DNA from 4 places in the Micromonospora sp. NPDC049374 genome. Region 4 is predicted to be linked to each of the others. Evidence: riboswitches for the same ligand, from Rfam matches in the RefSeq annotation. Region 4 holds a riboswitch; each other region holds the start of a gene.
The links. Region 4 has a riboswitch for cyclic di-AMP ahead of AB0J93_RS07525 (C39 family peptidase). Riboswitches for the same ligand answer to the same signal wherever they lie in the genome.
Positions count from the first base shown of each region.

Region 1: linked by a shared signal. The riboswitch ahead of AB0J93_RS18900 (hypothetical protein) and the one ahead of AB0J93_RS07525 (C39 family peptidase) in region 4 are both predicted to bind cyclic di-AMP.
Region 2: linked by a shared signal. The riboswitch ahead of AB0J93_RS18105 (hypothetical protein) and the one ahead of AB0J93_RS07525 (C39 family peptidase) in region 4 are both predicted to bind cyclic di-AMP.
Region 3: linked by a shared signal. The riboswitch ahead of AB0J93_RS12805 (NlpC/P60 family protein) and the one ahead of AB0J93_RS07525 (C39 family peptidase) in region 4 are both predicted to bind cyclic di-AMP.

Region 1 covers NZ_JBFAQH010000011.1:34,312-37,959, forward strand. Annotated here, with positions in the region: gene AB0J93_RS18895 (YibE/F family protein) at 1-1,171, shown strand, start outside; cyclic di-AMP (ydaO/yuaA leader) riboswitch at 1,338-1,469, shown strand; gene AB0J93_RS18900 (hypothetical protein) at 1,473-2,489, shown strand; gene AB0J93_RS18905 (carbonic anhydrase) at 2,575-3,273, opposite strand; gene AB0J93_RS18910 (MarR family winged helix-turn-helix transcriptional regulator) at 3,473-3,648, shown strand, end outside.
Region 2 covers NZ_JBFAQH010000010.1:117,249-120,896, reverse strand. Annotated here, with positions in the region: gene AB0J93_RS18115 (AAA family ATPase) at 1-532, shown strand, start outside; gene AB0J93_RS18110 (cation diffusion facilitator family transporter) at 624-1,541, shown strand; cyclic di-AMP (ydaO/yuaA leader) riboswitch at 1,695-1,826, shown strand; gene AB0J93_RS18105 (hypothetical protein) at 1,831-2,934, shown strand; gene AB0J93_RS18100 (PfkB family carbohydrate kinase) at 3,153-3,648, shown strand, end outside.
Region 3 covers NZ_JBFAQH010000006.1:177,729-181,376, reverse strand. Annotated here, with positions in the region: gene AB0J93_RS12815 (pyridoxamine 5'-phosphate oxidase family protein) at 1-258, opposite strand, end outside; gene dcd (dCTP deaminase) at 336-914, shown strand; gene AB0J93_RS12805 (NlpC/P60 family protein) at 971-1,963, opposite strand; cyclic di-AMP (ydaO/yuaA leader) riboswitch at 2,018-2,152, opposite strand; gene AB0J93_RS12800 (NlpC/P60 family protein) at 2,345-3,355, opposite strand; gene AB0J93_RS12795 ((Fe-S)-binding protein) at 3,608-3,648, opposite strand, start outside.
Region 4 covers NZ_JBFAQH010000003.1:345,219-348,866, forward strand. Annotated here, with positions in the region: gene AB0J93_RS07515 (helix-turn-helix transcriptional regulator) at 1-500, shown strand, start outside; partial or broken gene AB0J93_RS07520 (DUF397 domain-containing protein) at 491-676, shown strand; gene AB0J93_RS07525 (C39 family peptidase) at 807-1,688, opposite strand; cyclic di-AMP (ydaO/yuaA leader) riboswitch at 1,924-2,064, opposite strand; gene AB0J93_RS07530 (hypothetical protein) at 2,343-3,101, opposite strand; gene AB0J93_RS07535 (hypothetical protein) at 3,358-3,648, opposite strand, start outside.

The DNA of each region.
Region 1 (3,648 bases), on a different contig from region 4:
CACCCGGGTGGTCAGCGAGCCCTGCCCGCCCAATCCGGTGGTGCCAGAGGGCACCCCGACGGCCGCGGACGGCCCGTGCGGCACCGTCACCGTCCGGGTGCAGACCGGACCGGACGCCGGGCAGGAGGTGCAGACGCCCATCCCGACCGGGCCCGGGGCACCCCGGGTCGACGTCGACGACGACATCATCCTGGTCTCGTTGACCGATCCGGAGGACCCCTCGGTCAGCACCTACAACATCGCCGAGCACCAACGCGGCAAGCCGCTGGTGTGGCTGGCCGTACTCTTCGCCGCCGCCATCGTCGCCTTCGGGCGACTGCGGGGCCTGGCCGCTCTGGGTGGCCTGGCCGCCAGCTTCGCCATCCTGCTGACCTTCGTGCTGCCCGGCATCAGCGCGGGCCAGCCGCCGCTCGCGGTCGCCATCGTCGGCGCTTCGTTGATCATGTTCGTGGTGCTGTACCTGACCCACGGCGTATCCGCCCAGACCTCGGTGGCCGTGCTCGGCACGCTCGCCAGCCTGGTACTGACCGGGCTGCTCGGGCTGGCCGCGACCGGGGCCACCCACCTGACCGGATTCGGCAGCGAGGACGCCACCACCCTGTCCATGTTCCGCGGCGACGTCGACCTGCACGGCCTGCTGCTCGCCGGCATCATCATCGGCTCGCTGGGCGTACTGGACGACGTCACGGTCACCCAGGCCGCCGCGGTCAACGAGCTGCGCCACGCCAACCCGAACCTCTCCCGCCGGGAGCTGTACCGCTCGGCCACCCGGGTCGGGCGGGCACACATCGCCTCGGTGGTCAACACCATCGTGCTGGCGTACGCCGGCGCCTCGCTGCCACTACTGCTCCTGCTGACCGCGGACTCCCGTGCGCTGGGGCAGATCCTGACCAGCGAGTTCCTCACCACGGAGATCGTTCGAAGCGTGGTCGCCACGCTCGGGCTGATCGCCGCGGTACCGCTGACCACCGCGCTGGCCGCGGTGGTCACCACCGCCGGGCGCGGCGACACCGGCGTCCGCAGTGGTGGATCCACCCCCGTGGTTCCCCGGCCGGCGACGGACCGGGCCGAGGCGCTCCGCGCCCTCAGCACCCCACCCACCCGAAACACATCCCCCGCCACCCCCTCGGGGTGGCCCGACCCGGACAGGAGCACGGACACCACATGGTGACACTCCTCAACGTGACCGCCCCTGCCGATGCGGCTCGTAACCGTGTCGCTGGTCACTCAAAGCGATTACGAAATGACGCATCTCGTCGGGTTCGGGGCGTAGAGGCACAGATGGACTGTCGGGTAACCTCACTGCCGGTCACCGCCGAAGGCGCGCAGCGGCGCCTGCGGTGCCACCGCCCAATCGCCGTCAGGCGAGCCGGGAACCCAGGTACGTGGGGTGAATCCGCGAAAGCGGTAGGGGCCACTTCCGTCCCGAACCCGTCAGCTAACCCGGTCGGCGGTCGATGGAAGGGAAAACAGTGACGGCACCCCTACGCCGCTGGTTGACACCCGTGGTGGCCGTGTTCGCCGCGTTCGCCGTGTTCGCCGGTCCGATGCCGGCGACGGCCGCACCGAACGACCCGAAACCAGCGGAGCACGACGACGACCCGCCGATGCTCAACGACTTGATCGAGGCGACCACCCGGGACTACTCCAAGGCCAAGGCCAAGCTGGAGAAGTCCAAGAAGCGCCAGCTCCGACTGGCGGTCGAGGTCCGCTCCGCTCAGGCCGACCTGGACGCCCTCTCCCCACAGGTCGCCCAGATCGCCACCCAGTCGTACCGGACGGGCCGGGTCGGCGCGATCGCCATGCTGTTGCAGAGCAGCGCACCGGACTCGTTCATCGACCGGGCCTCGGCACTGGACGAGCTGAACCTGGTCAACGACAAGAAGCTGGGCGAGGTCAACGCGATCAAGCTCCGCGCAGAGCAGGCCAAGCTCGCGCTCGACGCCGAGGTGCGCGAGCAGAAGAAGCTGACCAACGACATGGCGCGCAAGAAGAGCGAGGCGGAGAAGTCCCTCCGACTGGTCGGCGGTGTCGGCCTGACCGGCGGGCTGGTGGACGCCACCTCGCCGGTGGCCCGGATCGCGCCGAACCGGGCCTCGGACGGCGGCTGGAAGCCCGAGTCGTGCAGCCAGAACGACCCCACCACGTCGGGCTGCATCACGCCCCGGACGCTGCACATGTACAAGGAGGTCAAGCGGGCCGGATTCAACCGGTTCGTCGGCTGCTTCCGCCCGGGTGACAAGTTCGAGCACCCCAAGGGCCGGGCCTGCGACTGGTCGTTGCAGAACAGCGGCTTCAGGCCGTGGCACAACAACGACACCCGGATCTACGGCAACAACCTGGCCGCCTTCCTGGTCCGCAACGCCGACCGGCTGGGCGTCTACTACGTGATCTGGAACCGGCAGATCTGGTTCGCGGCGACCGAGCGCTGGAGCTCCTACAGCGGCCCGTCCAACCACACGGACCACGTTCACGTGTCACTGCTCTGATCGCCCGACGCGACGCACCGAGGGCCGTCCCGTCAACCGTGGCGGGACGGCCCTCGTCGTTCAGGACGTCGTCGTCGGTCGCGGATCAGGGCGCGGTCGCCATCGCACCGCCGAGTTCGGCGGGTTCCGCGGCCACCGCCCGCACCTCACCGGCGGCCAGGCGGTACGACATGCCGACCACCGCGCACCGCCCGGCAGCCACCTCCGCCGCGAGGGTCGTGGAGGAGGCCAGCATCGTCTCGACGGTCCGCGCGATGTGGATGTCCACGATCCCGTCCAGTTCGTGCACTCCGGCGTCCTGTGCCCGGTGCAGGCTCGGCACCACGGCGTCGACCACCGCACCCAGATGCCCGGGAGGCGTGGTCGCGGTGGCCAGTGCCTCGCGGGCCGCCTGGACGGCGCCGCACGAGTCGTGGCCGAGCACCACCACGAGCGGCGTACGCAGCACGGCCACCGCGTACTCCACGCTGCCCAGTACCTCCGACCCGACGGTGTGCCCGGCGGTGCGGACCACGAAGAGGTCGCCCAACCCGCGATCGAAGATGATCTCGGCAGCGAGCCGGGAGTCGGAGCAGCCGACGATCACCGCGAAGGGATGCTGTTCGGCCGCGACGGCGGCCCGCCGCCCGGCGTTCTGGTTGGGATGCCGCAGCGTGTCGGTGACGAACCGCCGGTTGCCGGCGAGCAGCTCGGCCAGGGCCCGCTGCGGGGCACCCGGAAGATCCGCAGTGAGCAGCTCGCGTTCCGGTCCGGGCTGCGGGCCGGGCGTTCCGGGTCGACTCATCCGGCTGCACCTCATCTCTGGGAGGAATGCCTGGTCATCCCGGCCGGCGCTGGTCACGGGCTGCCATCACGGTCACACGCGGCATAACGCACGTCAAGCTATACGTGATATGCATTTCATGCATCAGTCGACGCTTGCGCTCGGCCGAACCGGGGCCGGCAACGGCGCGAGCCGGGGTATCCGAACGGCAGGTCATACGATGGCGGGCATGGCGAGCACTGACGGACGGGAAAACGCGCGGAACTGGACCTTCCTCACGAACCACGCGCACGTCCTGCTCGCCATCGCCCGCAACCCCACCGCCCGGCTGCGCGACGTCGCGACCGAGGTCGGCGTCACCGAACGTGCCGCTCAGGCGATCGTCGCGGACCTTGA
Region 2 (3,648 bases), on a different contig from region 4:
TGACCCGGCACAGACCGCCTGGACGGGGGATCCACAGGAGTTGGCCCGGGCCCGCGACCAGGCGCTGGGTCGCCGTCGGCGGCACCGGTTCACCCTCACCACGAACTACCGCAACTCGGCGGAGATCTTCGCGGTGGCGGCGGCCGAGATCCGGCGGGCGTACCCGGATCTCGCGTTGCCCACCGCGGTCCGTTCCACCGGGATCGATCCGGTCCAGCTCCAGGTGCCGGCGCCCGAGTTGGAGACCACCGTCGTGACGGCCGTCAGCGCCCTGCTCGGCGAGGTCGAGGGCACCGTCGGCGTGATCACGCCGGTGCCCCGCCGGGACCAGGTCGCGGCCTGGCTGGGGGCGCTGGGCGGGGAGCGGTTGCAGGTGGTGACGAGCCTGGAGGCCAAGGGCATGGAGTACGACGGTGTGGTGCTGGTCGCCCCGGCGGAGATCCGGGCGGAGCCCGGCTCCGGTGTCCGTACCCTCTACGTCGCGCTGTCCCGGGCCACTCAGCGGTTGACCACCGTCGACCCGACCGGTTGAGCCCGAGCACCGCGAGCCACCCGACGATTGCACACATAGCGATGTTGGCATAGCTCCGTCCCCGGCCCGGCGGACGACGCAAGGTGTCTGGGTGGGTGCCGGCCATGACCACCACCATGCTGCGGTGTCGAACGCCGCGCACCGCCACTCCGGCCGGCTGTGGGCAGCATTCGCCCTGCTCAGCGCGCTGACGCTGGTCGAGGCAGCCACCGCTCTACGGACCGGTTCGCTGGCCCTGCTCTCCGACGCCGGGCACATGTTCACCGACGTGCTGGGCATCGGGATGGCTCTCGCGGCCGTGGCCGCCACCCGACGGGCCGACACCGACCCGCAACGCACCTTCGGGCTCTACCGGCTGGAGGTGCTCGCGGCCCTGGCCAATGCGGTACTGCTCTCCGGCGTCGCGGTGTACGTGCTGGTCGAGGCGGTACGCCGGTTCGGGGATCCACCCGAGGTGCTCGCCGGCCCGGTACTGGTGGTGGCGGCCCTCGGCCTGCTCGCCAACATCGCCGCGTTCGCTCTCCTGCGACCGGGGGCGCGGGAGAGCATCAACCTGCGCGGTGCCTACCTGGAGGTGCTGGCGGACCTGCTGGGCTCGCTGGGCGTGATCGCGGCCGCCCTACTGATCACCGTGACCGACTGGTGGTGGGCAGACCCGCTGGTCGCGGTGGCGATCGCCACGTTCATTCTGCCCCGGACGTGGCGCCTGGGTCGGGCGGCGGTACGCATCCTGGTCCAGGCCGCGCCGGAACACCTTCAGGTCACCGCGGTGTACGACCGGCTGGCCGCGGTGCCGGGCGTGGCCGGCGTCCACGACCTGCACGTCTGGACGTTGACCTCCGGCATGGAGGTCGCCTCGGCGCACCTGACCGTCAGCCCGGGCGCCGACGTCGGCGCCGTGCTGGCAGCGGCCCGCTCGGCACTGCACGAGGACTTCCAGATCGAGCACGCGACACTGCAGATCGAGCCGCGATCGGATCCGGGGGACTGCGGGGCAGCCCGGTGGTGACGGGAGCAATAGCCCCAAAAAGGGTTATTGTCCGCTTTTGATCTGGTCTACTAGTCAACAACTGAACACCAGCAGTAACAGCAGCTGCACCGGTCACATGGGCACCGGTAGGCTCGGACCCGGCCCCCGCCAGGCGGCACCCACCGGTGCCGGCGGCGGCCGCCGCCTAATCGCCCGCCAGGGCGAACCGGGGAACCATGTTCCTGGGGTGTATCCGCGTCAGCGGTAGGGATCTTCCGTCCCGAACCCGTCAGCTAACCCGGTCGGCGGCTGACGGAAGGAAATGTGCATGCCAGCAGTGGCAACGGTAAGACCGGCCGCCCGTACGGCGGCCCTGATCGCCGCCGCGCTCGCCCTCACCCTCGGCGTCGCGCTGGCCCCCTTCTCCCCAGCCGCCGCGGCACCGCAGCCGCTGCGGGCGGCGGCCCCGGGCGATGTGGACGACGAGGGTGGCACCCCGGCGCTGCGGGCCCAACTGGAGGCCGCCAGCAAGGGCTACCTCGACGCCAAGACCGCGCTCGACCGCTCGGTGAAGCGTCAGAAGAAGCTTGCCGAGCAGCTCAAGACGACCGAGAGCCAGGTCGCCGAGCGCGGCACCAAGGTTGCCGAGATCGCCGCGCAGGCGTACCGCACCGGGCGACTGGGTGCCGCGTCGGCGCTGCTCAACAGCGGGTCACCGGCCGGTTTCATGGACCGGGCAGCGGCGCTGGATGCGGTGGCCGCCAACGAGGACCGCGCGCTGCGCGAACTCCAGACGGCCCGGGACGAGGTCGGCGCCACCAAGCAGGCGCTGGACGCGGAGATCCAGGAACAGCGCAAGCAGGTGGCCGTGATGGCCAAGCGCAAGGACCAGGCCGAGCGGGCGTTGACCGTGGCCATCGAGCGGGACGAGGCGGCCGAACGGGCCAGGGCCGCCGAGCGGGCCGCCCGGTCACCCTCGCGCAACAGCGGGTCGAGCCCCACCGCCAAGCCCGCTCCCCGTAACTCGGACGGGTCATGGCCCTCGGAGTCGTGCAGCGTCAACGACCCCACCCCGGCCAACGGCTGCATCACCCCACGCACCCTGCACGCGCTGAAGCAGGCCAAGTCAGCCGGCTTCACCCGGTACGTCTCCTGCTACCGCTCGGGCGGCTCGGGCGAGCACCCGAAGGGCCGGGCCTGCGACTTCGCGGCCCAGAAGAACGGCTTCGGCGGGGACGCGACCGGGGGCGACCGGTCCTACGGCAACAACCTGGCGGCGTACTTCGTGAACAACGCCGACCGGCTCGCGGTGCTCTACGTGATCTGGTACAGGCAGATCTGGCTGCCCAGCAGCGGCTGGAAGTCGTACAGCGGCGCCCGGGGTGACCCGTCCAGCGACCACACCAACCACGTCCACCTGTCGGTGTACTGAGTCCATCGTCGCGCCGGGTGAGCCGCTCTTCACGAGCGGTTCACCCGGCGCTGCGTTTCCACCGCTGGTCGGCGGGGCACCGTCCCTTCGGCGCGCGATGACGCGTCTCCTTGGTTACCGTCGTACCAGGAAGCGGTATTTGTCCGCTAACGGGAGGGACGCCCCATGAACGAGCGAATCGCCAGGCGCGACGGCGGTACGGACAACGGGGAGCGGTCATGAGCGACCGCGTCATGATCTTCGCCCCGACCCCGCTGCTGACCGTGACCATCGACCAGCCGAGCGACGCGCCGGAGCTGCACCTGCACCCGGGCGGGCAGGGGGTGTGGCAGGCCAGGATGGTGCTGTCCCTCGGCGTCGACGTGGTGCTCTGCGCGGCGCTCGGCGGCGAGGTCGGGCAGGTACTGGAGCCGTTGCTGGTCAGCGAGGGAGTCGACCTCAAGGTGGTGGCCCGCGACTCCGGCGGCACCGGCGGGTACGTGCACGACCGCCGCGAGGGAACCCGTCGGGAGATCGTCGACGTGGTCGGCCAGCCGTTGAGCCGGCACGAGCTGGACGAGCTGTACAACCTCGCACTCGGCGAGGGCTTGCGCGCGCCGGTCAGCGTGTTGAGCGGGCCGAACCATCCGTCACTGGTCCCGGCCGACCTCTACCGGCGCTTCGCCGCCGATCTCGGCGCCAACGGTGGCCTAGTGGTGGTGGACCTCTGCGGCG
Region 3 (3,648 bases), on a different contig from region 4:
GTCGTCGCTCTCCTCCGCCGGGAACGAGTGCAGCGCGTAACGGCCGTCGCGTTCCAGGTCGCGCCGCTTCGGTGAGTCGATGACGAAGCAGTAGAGACCGTCGTCGGTGATCACCGGGGAGACCGGGTGCACCCGGGGCCCGCCGTCGGAGCGGACCGTGGCCAGGTAGCCGAAGCCCGGGCCGTACTGCTGCATGAGAAGGCGGATCCCGTCGGCGAGTCGAGGCTCGTCAGCGGCGAATTCGGACCAGGAAGCCATGCCGACATCCTATCGAACACACGTTCGAAGCGGGTAGTCCGACACGCGTGTCGCATACCGGCAGCTATGGTGTGGCGATGCTGCTCTCCGACCGCGACCTGGTCTCCGAGATCAAGGCGGGCACCCTGGCGCTCGAACCATTCGAGCCCACCCTGGTGCAGCCCTCCAGCATCGACGTACGTCTGGACAAACTGTTCCGGGTCTTCAACAACCACCTCTACACCCACATCGACCCGGCCACCCGGCAGGACGACCTCACCTCCGCCGTCGAGGTGCCCGACGGCCAGGCGTTCGTGCTGCACCCGGGCGAATTCGTGCTCGCCTCGACGCTTGAGGTCATCTCGCTGGGCGACCAGCTCGCCGGCCGCCTCGAAGGCAAGTCCAGTCTGGGACGGCTCGGCCTGCTCACGCACTCCACCGCCGGCTTCATCGACCCCGGCTTCTCCGGTCACGTCACCCTGGAGCTGTCCAACGTGGCCAACCTGCCGATCACCCTCTGGCCGGGCATGAAGATCGGGCAGCTCTGCATCTTCCGGCTCTCCTCGCCCGCCGAGCACCCGTACGGATCGGCCGTCTACGGCTCCCGCTACCAGGGTCAGCGCGGCCCGACGCCGAGTCGTGCCTGGCAGAGCTGGCGCACCTGGCCCACCCGGTGACACCACAGCCACGCCGCAGCCGTTGATCCACCGTCCCGCGCCTACGTCCGTCCGCCTCAGCCGGGCCGGCCGAAACTGTGCACCGGGCTGCTGTCCAGCCGCTTCATCTTGACCGGCTGACCCGCCCGGGAGGCGTGCACCACCCAGCCACCACCGACGTACATGCCGACGTGGTGCAGGTCCCGGTAGTAGAAGACGAGGTCGCCGGGGCGCAGTGCGCCGCGACTGACCGACGCGGTGACCCGACGTTGCCGTGCCGCGTTGTGCGGCAGTGCGACACCAGCCCGCGACCATGCGGCCAGCGTCAGCCCGGAACAGTCGTACGCGTTCGGCCCCTCGGCGCCCCAGGAGTACGGCTTGCCGATCTGGGCACAGGCGAAGGTGACCGCCTCGCCGGCCGGTCCGCCGGGGTAGCTGGCCGGACAGGGGGCCGGCCGCAGCGGCCCACCACCTCCCTTTCCGTACGCCCGCAGCCGGAGCCGCTGCAACCGGTCGATCTCGGCGTCGATCTGTCGCCGCTTCGCCGCGAGATCGGCCTCGGTACCGGCGAGCTGATCGATGGTGCGGTCGAGCCCGGCCTTGGCGGCGGCGAGTTCGTCGCGCAGTTCACTCGCGTGCCGGACGTCCTGCTGCTGGAAGCGGGCGTACCGGTCGAGCAGGCCGAGTTGCTCGACGACCTCGCCCGGCGACCGGCTGCCGAGCAGCGTGTTGACGGCCCGTACCTGCTCACCCTTGTACGCGCGGGCAGCGAGCTTGCCGACCCGGTCCATGGCCTCGTCCACCTGCCGTTGCAGCGGCGCGATCCGGGCGGCCAGCGCGTCCGCCTCCCGCCGCTTGGCGGCCAGGTCCTGCCGGGTGGCGTTGTGCTGTTCGATGACGGGTTCGAGCCGGTTCCAGTCCTCGTCGATCTGGCGCTCGATGTCGGCGACCGTGGGGTCGGCCCCGGCCGCCGCCACGCCGCCGGTCAGCATCACGGCGGTCGCGGCCAGTGCGGCAAGGATGCAGCGGTACCAGCGGAAACGCGGCGCAGCCGTCGGTCGGCCGGGCATCCCCGGCCGCGATGACGGTGGCCGCGGGGCATGGTGTGCCACCGGGCTCAGCACTCCTTCTTCCCATACCGCCTACCGGGTTAGCTGACGGGTTCGGGCGGGAAGGGGCGCCCTACCGTGACTCGCACGGATTCACCCCGGGTACCTGGTTCCCCGGCTCGCTGAGGAGCGATTCGGCGGTGTCGGACCGTTACCGCCCTGGGTGGGCGGAACTGCCAGCGGCCGACGATTGCCCAGCGTAGGGACGATCGGAGTCAATACGCAACACAACCGCACCGTCACCGTGGGTGCTGACATCTGACAATGGCGAGGGCCCCCGTCGACTTGACCGGGAGCCCTCGGGCGTTCCTGCGCGACCGCTCAGCGGGCGCGGGTGGTGACTCAGCCGGGTCGGCGGAAGCCGGCGACCGGCATGGTCGTGATGGGCGATACGTTCACCGGTTTACCGGCTCGAGCCGCATGCACCATCTGGTTGTTGCCCAGGTAGAGCCCGACGTGGTGCAGGTCGCTGAAGAAGAACACCAGATCACCGGGACGGGCGTCGGAGCGGGAGATGGCCTTGCCCTCGTTCCACTGGGCACCGGTGAAGTGGGTCAGCGAGATGCCGGCGGCCCGGTACGCGTACTGGGTCAGACCGGAGCAGTCGAACGAGTTCGGCCCGGTGGCACCCCACACGTACGGCTTGCCGACCTGGGCGCAGGCCGTCCTGATGGCGGTGCGGGCGGCGTCGCTGACCACACCGTTGATGGTCGGGCAGTTGGTGGTCTTCACCGTGGTCACCGGCAGCGACCGTTCGAGCCGCTTGATCTCGGCGTCGATCTTCTTCTTCTTCGCCGCCAGATCCTTCTCCTGCTTCTCCTGGGAAGCGATCAGGGCGTCGAGCTTGGCCTTCTGGTCGTCGTACTTCTTGCGGATCTTCATGACGCCCTCAAGCTCGCGGCGCTCCTGCGACGCGAGCCGGTCGAGGAGGGCCATCTGCTCACCGAGATCGTCGGGCTTCGCGTTGAGCAGTACCGCACCGAGTTCCGCGGACGGGCCGCTGATGTAGTAGCGGGAGGCGAGGTCGGCCACCCGGTTCATCGCCAGCTCGGTCTCCAGGGCCAGCGGCTCGATCTTCTTCCCCAGGCTCTTCGACTTCTGCCGGTTGACCCGCAGCTCGGAGCGCACCTTGTTGTACTGCTCGATGGTGGGTTCCAGCTTCCGCCACTGCTTGTCGATCTGGGCCTCGATCTCGTCGACCGAGGGTTCGGCGTACGCGGGGGCGGCGAGCAGGCCGGCACCGACCGCGGCGGCGGCGACGAGGACAACCAGCGCACGGGCGGCCCTACGCAGGCCACCCGGACGGGATAGTCCTGGCGCACGACGATGAAGGGGCATGGTTGCCACCGGCAGCGTCTCCTTTGCAACCGACCGCCGGGCGTCCCGCGAGCGGTAAGGGGCGGGGACAGAGGACCCATGGCGGTCGGTGCCCCACATTAGGGAACGGCAGGTGGGGAATCAAGGCGACCAACGGCTCATTCACCTTTGCGCGACGGTACGCACACTAAGGGTGTCGACCGATTCGTTACAGTTACGTGCGCCAATACAAAACCGGGCGGGACAGCACCGGTTGAGGTGCCGTCCCGCCCGATGCGTACGCGCCGGTCAGCCGGCCACCGGCGTGCTCTCCCCGGTGCCACCGACCC
Region 4 (3,648 bases):
CGCTGGTGCCGGGCCTGCTCCAGACCGAGCGCTACGCCCGAGCGGTGATCCGGACCGACGCCGCGCTGACCGAGGCGGAGGTGGAGCGTCGGCTGGCCAACCGGATGGCCCGGCAGGCGGTGCTGGAGCAGGACGACCCACCCCAGCTCGTCGCGGTGATCGACGAGGTGGTGCTGCGGCGGGTCGACGAGGAGCTGAAGGACGTGCTTGTCGAGCAGGTGCACCACCTCATGGCGCTGGCCACCCGGCCCAACATCAGCGTGCACCTGGTGCCCACCGGCGTCGGCATGCACGATGGACTGACCGGCCCCTTCATCCTTGCGAGGGGCGCGGACGGCGGCTGGGTGGGTAACCTGGACACCCAACTCGGCGGCGTCCTGGTCGACAAGGACGACGACCTGAGTGTCCTGCTGTCGAAGTGGGAGACGGTGCGCAACGAGGCACTGTCCGGCCGCCAGTCGATCGAGCGCATGAAGGATGTTGTGAAGCCATGGATCTGAACGGCGCGACCTGGCGCAAGTCCACCCGCAGCGGCTCCAGCGGCAACGACTGCGTGGAGGTCGCCGACAACCTGCCCGGCATCGTGCTGGTCCGCGACACCAAGAACCGCGACGCCGCCACGCTGGCCTTCACCCCGGCCGCCTGGGCGAGCTTCGTCGGCCTGGCCAGGCAACACGGCCCACACGCCCGACGTACCCGAACTCCGTCGGCCTGGCCAGGCAACACGGCCCACACGCCCGACGTACCCGAAACGGAAGCCCTCGGCCAGCGGGCCGAGGGCTTCCGGGTGCAGCGGGACGATGCGGTCAGGCCGAGTAGCCGCGGGTGGCGGCCCAGTTGGCCAGATCGATGGTGCTGAGCCAGTACGACGGGTACGAGGCGTCCGCCGAGTCGGCGATCCTCACCAGCCGGCCGGAGTCCTTGTAGCCGACCACGGCGATGTAGTGGCCGCCGGGGAAGGAGTGCCAGCGGCCGTCGGTGTCGGTGACGCTGCCGGCGACGTTGACCACGACGCCCCGCCCGTCGGTGACGGCGGCGACGACGTCCGCCTGGAGCTGGTCCATCTGGGCCGGGGTGGCCGCACCGCCACGGATCATCGTGGTCTCGTACGGGTCGCCCTTGACGACGGCGTTGAGGACGCGGGTGGTGTCCTCGGCCGAGTTGGTGCCGGCGAACGTGGTGCCGAGCTGGCCGGCCAGGGCATCCTGGCTACGGGTGACACCGGCGGCGCTGAGGGCGTTACGTACCGCGGCGGGACCGCAGTAGTAGCCGTTGATCTGGGCCTGGTGGTCGTACTCCAGAACCTTCGAGGCCGGCGGCTTCGGTGCCGCCTTCTTGCTTACCAGGTCCGGGTCCGCGGTGGCCTTCGGTGACGGCGAGGCGGCGGCGCTGGCCGGCGCCGCGCTGGCCGGTGCGGCACTGCTCGGTGCGGCACTGCTGGATGCGGCACTGCTGGGTGCGGCGGTCGTCGGCGCTACCGCGACCTGGTCCTGGCTCGGCGGCACCGCGATGTCCCCGCGCAGCTCGGCGGCGGTCGTGGGCTGCGTGGGTGCCGGGGTGTTCCCGGTGCCGGCGAGAGCGGCTCCGGTGCCGGTGGCCAGGACGAGTGCCACGGCAGATCCGGCAACGAGCTGATAGGGGCGTTCGCTGACCAGCCGGCGGAGCCGGCGGGAGAGGGTGTGCTTCACGATTCCTCCACGGGCTGAGGGGAAGAACGGCACACCGGCTCGGACGGTCGGGTCGGCACAGGGCACCGACGACCGCCCGGGTGAGCGGGACAGGCCGTTCAGGGGTACGCCCGGAGAACCCGGGCGGTGGCGATGACCGGGGTCAGCTCGCGGCGGTCGGGCCGGCGAGCACGGGCACCGCGGTGCCGTGGAGGCGGGGGAACAGGGGGATCACATCGGACTGCACGAGGGTTGGTACTCCTTCCGTCACCGCCGACCGGGTTAGCTGACGGATTCGGGCGGGAAGACGCCCTACCGCGGGCCGAAGCTCGCGGATTCACCCCAGTGGTGCAGTGGGTCCCCGGTTCGTGAGATCACGATTGAGCGGGTCGGTACGGCGTCGCTTCCTGCGATCGGTTACCGCACCGGACGCGCTGACACTACTGGCCGGTCACCTCGAAGCCAACCCGCCTTGACCTGCTTAAACATGATCGGGTACGGCAATTTTCGGGTATCTGAGAACTGGCGTCGCTCAATGGGACCGACGGCATTCCGGGCACCTTTGGGTGACAACGGGACGGCTGGTGGACAATCTCGACGGAGATTGCTGCGGTAATCGCCTCACCTACGAACAGTGACCGGATTCCCGGCTGATGTGACCCAGCTCACGGAATTTCAGCCGAGTCGAGCCGGGCGCCAGCGTGGGACCGGGCCGGGCCGCCCGATGATGGCCCGGCCGGAGACGGGCACCTGGTTCGGTCGGAGCCGTTCGGCCGCCGCGTACGCCTCGGCGGAGAGAGCGCGGGCAGCCTCGGTGGCCAGTTCCGCCGCCCGCCACAGGTCCCGCTCCCGCTCGGCGGCCGATCGGTAGGCGGCCCGGCGGTTGTCGCGTACCACTCGGGCGAGGACCACCTCCTGGTCCGCCGGGTGACGCCGGGGATCCCAACCGGACCGGTGCGCCAGCACGTCGCTGAGCTGCCGGGCGGTCAGGTCACCACGCCAGTGGGCGGCCATTGCGGCACGGCGCAGCCAGCGCTCCCGGGCCGCGTACTCGGCCGGGGTCCGGGGGGTGCGCGGGGTCGGCAGTCCGGCGACGCCGGCCAGCCGACGGGCGGCGGCCTCCGCCTCGTCGTACGCGGCCCAGGCGCGGTCCAGTTCCGCCTGGGCCACCCGCCAGGCCGTACGCCGTCGCTCGGCGTTCTGCCCGGCGCCGGCTGCCGCGACCGCCACCTCCCCGGCGTATCGGCTCAGGTCGGCCTGCTCGATCGCGACACGGGCCGCGTCCTCGTCGGCGGGTTTCTCCACCGGCCCGGCCGGCTCCGGGCGGGCGACCAACACGGTGAGTACGCCCAGCGCGAGCACGAGCAGGACCGACCAGATGGCGGCGGCGCGTGGCACCTCGATCAGGAACTGGTAGAGGACGGTCTTCTCCATGGCGGCACCTCGGGGAGATCGAAACGGCGCCGGTGGCCGTACCGGCAGTGGATCGCGGATGGCGTTGCGCGCAGCCTCGGGCTCGTGTGGGCGGTCCCGCTCGTTCTGCCGAGCACCGACGGCGCGGCTCGATCTGGCGAGCCCGACGGCGCGGCTGGCGGCAACGGGCTGGCAGGTGCTCGGCGCGGGTGCGGCACCGAGCGGTGCGGACGCGACGGGACAGCCGCCGGAGGCTTGGCGTGCGGTGTCGCCGGAATCAGGCGTGCGGTGGGGCGCGGGCGGCCCGGGCGCCCGCAACCGGGGCCGCCGGCCCCCGCGTGACGCCCACAGCGACGCCGCCGAACGCCGTCAGCCCGGGCCGACCACAGGCCGCCGGCTGCGTCGCGGACGCCCCGGCCCGGTCGGCGTGATCATCGGCAGCACGCTCGGTCGGCGACGTGGACGCCCCGGCCGGGTCGGCTGAGTCACCGGCACACCGCGCGGTCGGCGTCACCAGGCCGACCAGGTCGAGGGGGGCGACCAGAGCGAAAGCGGCGGCCAGGTCGAG